Regions from separate parts of the Shewanella sp. HL-SH8 genome, predicted to be linked through region 1. Evidence: riboswitches for the same ligand, from Rfam matches in the RefSeq annotation. Region 1 holds a riboswitch; the other holds the start of a gene.
The links. Region 1 has a riboswitch for lysine ahead of ACRWQN_RS08620 (Na+/H+ antiporter NhaC family protein). Riboswitches for the same ligand answer to the same signal wherever they lie in the genome.

Region 1 (4,435 bases):
CATTTCTTTCAGCATTTGCCGCTTCATCTGCTTTGGCTTCTTCTTCACGTTCAACGATAATTTTATCAAGTTTAGCAGCAAGATCGGTAAGATCTTCAATACTGAGTTCTTTTACAGCAGCTTTAAAACGACGACCATGGGTTAAAATATTTAAAAAATCACTCATAATATTAAACGTCCTAATGAATTGGAATTTACATAGTTTTTATTTGTTAGTTCTGACGTTGAATGAATAAATGCCGCATATTATGCCCATTAATCTTGATTGATACATGTCAGTACTAAAAGCATAATCAAAAATATCTCATTCCTTAGAAATAAATTCCTTCGAGGTTAACTTTTAACATCAAGCTTTATTTTTGAGCAATACATTCAAATAAGTTAATAACAAATTAATAAAATAGTATTTATCAATAACCGTAATAATAGAAAGATATTGAGTCTTGATCAATTTAATTTATCAAAAATAAGCTTATTTTATTAATTAGCCTAAAAAGGCTGTTAAAAACGACATGAAGGGTACATATAAGTGAAAAATGTTACTTTAGCTTGCCAATTTGTATGCTATATTTTTTCAAACAAGCGTTTAACTTAGGTTGACGTTAACGTTAACAGGTCGTAAAGTTGAGCTATCTTGCATTGGCATTGGCCAATGTGTTGTCTATAGACAAGGTGTAGGAAGGAAACCCTATGAAAATATTGGTGCCTGTAAAGCGCGTCGTTGATGCCAATGTAAAGGTCAGAGTAAAAGCTGATAATTCAAATGTTGATACCGCCAATCTAAAAATGGCATTAAACCCATTTTGTGAAATTGCAGTTGAAGAAGCGGTTCGCCTCAAAGAAGCTGGAATTGCGACTGAAGTTGTTGTTGTTAGCGTTGGTCCGAAAACGGTGCAAGAACAATTAAGAACGGCAATGGCTTTAGGTGCAGATCGTGCCGTCCATGTTGAAACCGAAGAAGAGTTAGTATCACTCTCAATTGCTAAGTTACTGCATGCCGTTCAGCTAAAAGAACAGGCTCAACTGGTGATATTTGGTAAGCAATCTATTGATGGTGACAACAATCAAACTGGCCAAATGTTGGCAGCACTTGCTGACATGCCACAAGCCACTTTTGCATCAGAAGTTAAAATTGATGGCGAGACTATTGTGGTAACCCGTGAAGTCGATGGCGGTTTACAAACGTTGAAAATGCCATTGCCAGCGGTTGTGACAGTTGATTTGCGTTTAAATGAACCTCGTTATGCTTCATTACCAAATATTATGAAAGCCAAGCGTAAGCCTCTGGAAATATTATCTATTTCCGACTTAGGTGTAACGTTGAAAGCACATCAAACCGTATTGAAAGTTACGCCTCCAGCAGAACGTAAAGCTGGCATCATGGTGTCTTCTGTTGAAGAACTTGTCGAAAAATTAAAAAACGAAGCGAAGGTGATCTAATATGACCATTTTAGTTTTAGCTGAACACGATAATGTGCATTTAAAAGCCGACACAGCCAAAGTGGTTGCAGCGGCTTCTGCAATTGGTGGTGATGTTCACATTTTGGTCGCTGGATCTCAATGTAGTGAAGCGGCCAAAGTAGCGCAAACATTGGCTGGAGTGACTAAAGTCATTGTGGCTGACTCCGTGGTATATGCTAACCAATTAGCTGAAAACCTAGCTAAGTTAGTTTTAAGCTTATCTGCAGATTATTCGCACATTCTTGCTGCAGCTTCTAGCGTCGGAAAAGACACCTTACCGCGTGTTGCCGCGTTATTAGATGTTGCGCAAATCTCTGAAGTGATCGGCGTTGAAAGTGCAGATACATTCATTCGTCCAATATATGCTGGTAATGCATTAGCGACAGTGAAAAGCTTAGATGATAAAAAAGTTATGACGGTTCGTTCAAGTGCATTTGATGCGGTTGCTTCAACTGGTAGCGCTGAATTAGCTAGTATTGGCGATGCTATTGATGCCCGTACCGAGTTTGTATCACAAAGCTTAACTGAGTCAGCTCGTCCTGAATTAGGTAATGCCGGTATTATTGTGTCCGGTGGTCGTGGAATGGGTAGCGGAGAAAACTTCGCTATTCTTGAGCAACTTGCAGACAAGTTAGGTGCTGCTGTTGGGGCTTCACGCGCCGCAGTTGATGCGGGTTTTGTACCTAACGATTTACAGGTTGGCCAAACAGGTAAAATTGTTGCGCCTGATCTGTATATTGCCGTCGGTATTTCTGGTGCAATTCAACACCTTGCGGGCATGAAAGATTCTAAAGTGATCGTTGCTATCAACAAAGATCCGGAAGCGCCAATTTTTCAAGTAGCGGATTATGGATTAGAAGCTGACTTATTTGTGGCTATTCCAGCATTGAATAATTTGCTGTAAATGTGATTTGTGTCACAATATGCGGCCGTAGGGTGGTAACCTTACGGCCGCTATGTTTTTATGTGCTCGCATTTTTACCCTTTAAGTAGAGGTGCATTAAATAATAGTAGAGGTAAGTAGGGTGATGCCTGTGATTTATCTTGAAAGGATTTAGTGCCGAAGTTGCTATTGATATCGGTCAATACAGCTGGTGTTGTCGCCAAATAGGTGCTGCACTGCCATAGTATTTTTTGTCGGGATGACAAAGATAAATTACTATGGAGCGCTACTGATAGGACAGGTGTCTCTAAGGTATAACATTGCCTTACACCGGTTCAGTCGCCTCCATTCATACATACTCGATGAATAAATAATGAACGTACTTAGTCATGCCGATTCGGCACTATCTTTACTTCCACCTCTTGTTGCCATTGTTCTGGCTATTATCACCCGTAAAGTATTACTGTCCCTTGGCGTGGGTATTGTGGTCGGCGCATTATTACTTACCCAGTTCTCTTTAGGGGACAGTAGTCTATTTTTGCTCAACACAGTTCAAGGGTTGGTTTGGAGTGATGGCGCGCTAAATAGCTGGAATTTACAAATCTTAGGTTTCTTAGTCATGCTAGGCATGATAACCGCTTTAATAACCGTTAGTGGTGCAGCAAGGGCGTTTGCTGATTGGGCTAAAGGGCATATTCGCAGTAAACGTGATGCCAAGTTAATGACCATCTTTTTAGGCTGTGTGGTGTTTATTGATGATTATTTTAACAGTTTAGTGGTAGGCTCAATTTCAAAACCCATTACCGACAGATACCATATCTCGCGTGCAAAATTAGCTTATTTATTAGATTCTACAGCCGCACCTATTTGTGTTATTTCACCTATTTCAAGTTGGGGAGCCTATATTATCGCCTTAATAGGGGGCATCTTAACCGCGCATGGTTTTGCTGAGTCAGGTCATTTGAGTGTGTTTGTCCAAATGATCCCGATGAATTTTTATGCCATATTCGCGTTACTATTATTATTATGTGTTGCCTTGTTCGGTCTTGATGTCGGCCCTATGCGCCAACATGAATTAAATGCCAAAAAAGGTGAGCTTTATGATGAATCTAAAGGCCTTCCCCCTGGTGCAAACGCTGACCTGCCTGAAGCTGATACGGGGAAAGTAATAGGTTTATTTTTACCCATTTTGACATTAATCGTTGCCACAGTTTACTTTATGATAACTAGCGGTGCAGATGTGCTTGCAGCCGATGGCAAAGCCTTTACTATTTTAGGCGCTTTTGAAAATACTCAAGTGAGCCAATCATTATTTTATGGCTCAATCATTGGTTTTAGTATTACGTTAATTTTAGTTTTTATTCAAAAGTTAGAAATAGATTTAATTGTCAAAGGCGTGGTTGCTGGTGCGCGTTCAATGTTACCCGCTATCTATATTTTAATGTTTGCTTGGTCTATTGCTGGAGTTATTGGTCAGCTAGAAACCGGTAAATATATGGCAAGTTTAGTCACAGGTTCAATTCCTTTTGAGCTATTACCTGTGGTGTTATTTATTCTTGCAGGTATTACCGCTTTTTCAACCGGCACAAGCTGGGGCACTTTCGGCATTATGTTGCCAATTGCTGCCGATATGGCAATGGGAAGCGACTCAAATATGATGTTACCTATGCTGTCAGCTGTGCTTGCAGGTGCTGTTTTTGGTGATCATTGTTCACCTATATCCGACACCACTATTTTGTCATCGACAGGGGCCAGTTGTCATCATATAGACCATGTGATTACTCAGTTACCTTATGCCTTAATTGTGGCGTTTATCAGTATTATTGGCTATACAGTGCTTGGCTTTACTGGCTCATTAATCAGTGGATTATTAGCTTGTAGTCTTGTGTTTGTGATCAGCGTGTTAGCGTTAGCTTTTTATGCACGTCGCTAGCCGTTACTCATAAATGAATAATAATGCCGCTCAATGAAGATTAAGCGGCATTATTATTTGTGGTTAATGGCCATATCAAAGTAGAATTTAGTAAAGCAACAATATTGGACATTATTTTGGCGCAACTGTATTTTTATTATTCGTCGATGAACGCGGGT
Region 2 (4,435 bases), 940 kb from region 1:
CGTCAACTGAATTAGCAAGTAGCCCGTATTTATCTGACAAATACTCCCTAAATCCCTTGCCCAACTCTGGTGAATTCCGGTCAATCATAATTATGACCCGCCCAAACCAATTACCACTTGGAAATTGCAATTGATTTGGCAGGTCTGCTTGCTTTAGAAAAACAAGTAAATTAGCAAGCACTGTTTTATAAGCATCTATCGGATTACAATGAAAAAGCTCAATTATTTTGGCTACAGATGAGTTGAGTCTACCTACGCCTTCAGGAAGTACCAAAACTCCTCTTTGAAAAAGTTCACTTGGCTCTGCTTCATCGAGTTCTTCAAACCTTTCTTTCATGAGTTCAATTCGATGCATTGCGAAAGCTAAGATTTGCATCATTTCTCTATCAGAATAAGTATTTGTCTCAAATAGAGTGTCAATATCATCGATAGATTTATTTTGAGGAGTATTTCTACTGCCTTGAGAAAAGACTTTGTAGCTAAGTTCATGTTCGCTGATGGATGGATGAAGAGACAATATATCTCTTATATGATGAGAGGCGTCTTTGCTTGTGTTTTTAAACTCATCGTATAAGAATCTATTAATTTGAGACAGTTCAGTGAAATTATCTCTAAGTGATAAGAATTTAATAAACGACTTGAGCGCCGACATTTTTTTTCCAACCAGCCTCACTGTACGTTTCTGTATGGTGACCCATTTTATGAATGCTCGTGCCAAACCTCTTTTAATCTCAATCGAAAGACCGTCTTTAGAGTCGCAAGCCCAAACTTTAGATTGTGCTCCGCCAATGACGTGTAATCCAAGCAGGGCTGTAGTTTCGCTATTGCGCACAAAACACACCTTAGCTTTCTTTAAGCGATCCGCAACATCTATCAAAATAAAATCTTGATAAAGGGGTAACGTATCATCGCTAATAATCACTCCCTTGTTTGCTGAGGATGCTTTAGTAGCGCCTAAACGATTTAATTTTTTCTTTGCCATAGTACCCTATATGATAAATTACGCACTTATGTATTAAGGCTAGTAAAAAAATGGATACTGTCAAGTCGTATCCTATTTAATTTATTTACGTATTATGCACTTCAGCACCGTGTACGTTGGCTTGAACGTATACGGTCGGTGCGTTGCTGTCGGTGCCTTTAAAAGTGAATAAAGGCACATCAAGGGATTGCCCTGCAGCGAGTTCACCTACATTCAGTGATGTGCGCAATGCTTTAGTCATCATTTGCTTTGTCATAGGTTACTCGAAAAGATTTTGATGTAATGCTTTAACAACGTCTGCCGCTTGAGTTTCATCAATTAATACACATAAGTTATGCGGGCTAGCACCCTGGCATATCATACGGACATTGTATTTTTCTAATACTTGAAATACTCGGCTACAAATACCGGCTGTAGAAGCAATTCTGTTACCAATAATCGCCACTAAGGCTAAGTTATCTTCCACTCTTACCCGACAATGTTGTGATAACTCTTGCAATAACGATTCACTTAATAAGCCCTGACCGCTTGAGTCTGAGCCTGTTTTATCTAATGTTAGCGCCACGTTTACTTCTGAGGTGGTGATCAAATCTACCGAGATTTTATGGCGCGCTAATGTAGCAAAGGTTTCAGCTAAAAAACCCTGGGCGTGAAGCATTTGTAAGCTATGCAGATTTAATAAGGTTTGGTCACGGCGTAATGCCACCGCGCGGTAAACTGGCGTATCTTCTACTTGATGACGGATCCAGGTTCCACCCGCTTCAGGGTCTTTACTTGAACCGACAAACACCTGAATTTTCTGGCGAACAGCTGGAAGTATCGTTGCTGGATGCAATACTTTTGCACCAAAAGTGGCCATTTCAGCGGCTTCATTAAAACTGATTTCAGCAATCGGGCGAGCATTTGGGGCTAAACGTGGGTCTGTGGTATAAATGCCAGCAACATCGGTCCAAATTTCAACCGCATGGGCAGATAAAGCTTCAGCTAATAAAGCGGCTGAATAATCACTGCCACCACGACCTAATGTTGTAGTGCGCCCCTGCTCATCGGCCCCAATAAATCCCTGAGTAACAATAATACTGGTGCTTAATAGTGGTTGTAAAAAATCACCCGATAAATGAGCAATTTGTTCAATTTGAGGTTCAGCACGACCAAAATGACTATCGGTTCGCAGCACTTGACGTACATCAAAAGCCTGGGAAGATGTGCCTTTTTCACGGATAACAGCTGAGAACAATACCGACGAACAATGCTCTCCCATAGATAGCAGCTCATCCATCGCTGCTTTACTGCGATCAAGAATTAATGATTCACTTAACACAGACATACGGCTTAAAAGCTTATCAATTTGCGCAGCTATGTCCTGTGGCTGGCTCAATTCATCAATAATACGATATTGAATTTGGGCAACTTGTTTAAGCAAGCTTAGACGACGTTCGTCGTTGACATTAGCACTGGTAAGTTCAACTAATAAGTTGGTTACACCGCTAGATGCACTGACCACCACTAAACGGGTATTAGGATTGGATAATACGATATCAGCACAACGGCTCATAGCTGAAAAATCAGCAACAGAGGTCCCGCCAAACTTGGCTACAACTAATTGATTTAACGACATATAATACACTCCGAACTAAACTTCGTTCGAAGAGCCTGGTGCAAAGATAACGCACCCTTAAAGAAGGGAAACAGCAATCACCACCAGAAGCTCTCCACCAAATAACAGGTGACAATCGCTAGGATTCAACCTAAGCGACCGATAAATAAGTTAACCAAATCTTATTGTATCTCGGCGTTAATCTCCCTCGTAAGCTGTCATGGGAATTGGTCTTCCTCAAGCTTACTACCTAGTTAACGCTCCTCTTCTGTGCCTCCCTAAGGAGGGACCAGCAAAATAACAATAAACCTAGGGTTAAGTCAATGCGCAAGATTGCAAGTTGAGTAAAAATAAACAAATGCATTATTTGCAGTAACGTACAATGAGGATTTGGCAGTAAAAAAGCGATTAGATGTGGTTTTGGGTAAGTTATGGGCAGGATAAAGATGACATTGTAAATGCAGAATGCTAATAGTGAGGTAAACAGAGCTTTAATATAAAATCAGTCGTTGGTATTAGCTCATTACACTCATTTGTTAAATTTATTGTCCCAATTAAAAATTAACAAATGAAAATAAAGCGATTTAACAACATTCAGGGAAATCACTGACTAAACGTAAACGTTGATTAAAGGCTCCCATTTGCACCTCACTTTTGTGCTGATCAAAGCAGGCTACAAGCGATAATAAGCCTTGATTAACATAGTAAATTGCATGTTGCTTAAACTCTCGACCTAACTCAACAGCTTGATTTTTATCAATAAATACAGCCCAACTTTTTTCAACATGTGACAAATCAGGTGCTACCCCCATTAAGCAACGGTAAGGGCTTTGATATTGAAGGATTTTTAGTTGCAGTTCACGATCTAGCAGGCGGTTTTGACTTGGGGTTAGTAAGCACCCTAATGGGTTATAAGCAGTAATAATAGCGAACGAAAAATCATGGGATAATGACTGGGTTAGCAAAAAATGCGTTTTTTGATAGTCCTGCCACACAGTATCGATAACATTTTGCATAATAAATCCCACTAAATAAGCCCAAAAGAGTGTAGCAGAAAGAATTTAATAGCGAAAGAAATGTAAATTTCACAGCAACGAAATACACACTTAACCGTTTTAAATCAATTAACTAAACATAATCACACTCATTTTTTATACTTAATAAATTATTTTTTTTAACATTTCATTTGTTAACAAATGCAAATAAAGGGTACAATAGCCGTCAGTTACTGATTGATCGTCACAAAAAGCAGCTTTTAAGGCAAATTTTTACGATTAATACTATTAAGCTAAGACTTTACCGCCGTAAAATTACTGTCATATTGTTAGGTGTCTGTTTAAAAATTTCATTTTAGTTATGTCTAAATAGGAACTTTTAACTATCTTTAGGTTCACAGTCTACAGCGGTACGTATTGTTGCCATGATGAAAGGTTTTTTAAGTCTTAGTAAAACTCACTCTAAGCTATTGCTTAAAATAGCAATTAAAAACATTAGAGAATAAGAGAGTGTTTAAATTCAAGGCAGACAATGTTAAACACCAATAATCCAGAATTTCTAACGTATGCATTTATGCGTACGTAAACGCTAGCCTAATGCTAGATAACAAATTTTATTAATTTTTAGGTAATTTTATTATGCAAAATCCACATATTTTAATTGTTGAAGACGAAGCTGTAACCCGTAATACCCTACGTAGCATATTTGAAGCTGAAGGTTATGTTGTTACTGAAGCTAATGATGGCGCTGAAATGCACAAAGCCATGCTTGAAAATAAAATTAACCTCGTGGTGATGGACATCAACCTACCAGGTAAAAATGGTTTGTTATTAGCGCGCGAACTTCGTGAAATCAACAAT

Region 2: it holds a riboswitch for lysine, as region 1 does, so the genes downstream of both, lysC (lysine-sensitive aspartokinase 3) here and ACRWQN_RS08620 (Na+/H+ antiporter NhaC family protein) in region 1, are expected to answer to the same signal.

What each region holds. Positions count from the first base shown of each region.
Region 1 covers NZ_CP195039.1:1,920,646-1,925,080, forward strand. The annotation lists gene ACRWQN_RS08605 (H-NS family histone-like protein) at 1-166, opposite strand, end outside; gene ACRWQN_RS08610 (electron transfer flavoprotein subunit beta/FixA family protein) at 691-1,440, shown strand; gene ACRWQN_RS08615 (electron transfer flavoprotein subunit alpha/FixB family protein) at 1,442-2,365, shown strand; lysine riboswitch at 2,444-2,641, shown strand; gene ACRWQN_RS08620 (Na+/H+ antiporter NhaC family protein) at 2,718-4,277, shown strand; gene ACRWQN_RS08625 (thymidine kinase) at 4,394-4,435, shown strand, end outside.
Region 2 covers NZ_CP195039.1:976,800-981,234, reverse strand. The annotation lists gene ACRWQN_RS04455 (hypothetical protein) at 1-982, opposite strand, end outside; gene ACRWQN_RS04450 (hypothetical protein) at 1,068-1,238, opposite strand; gene lysC (lysine-sensitive aspartokinase 3) at 1,242-2,600, opposite strand; lysine riboswitch at 2,680-2,855, opposite strand; gene ACRWQN_RS04440 (DUF3293 domain-containing protein) at 3,164-3,595, opposite strand; gene arcA (two-component system response regulator ArcA) at 4,214-4,435, shown strand, end outside.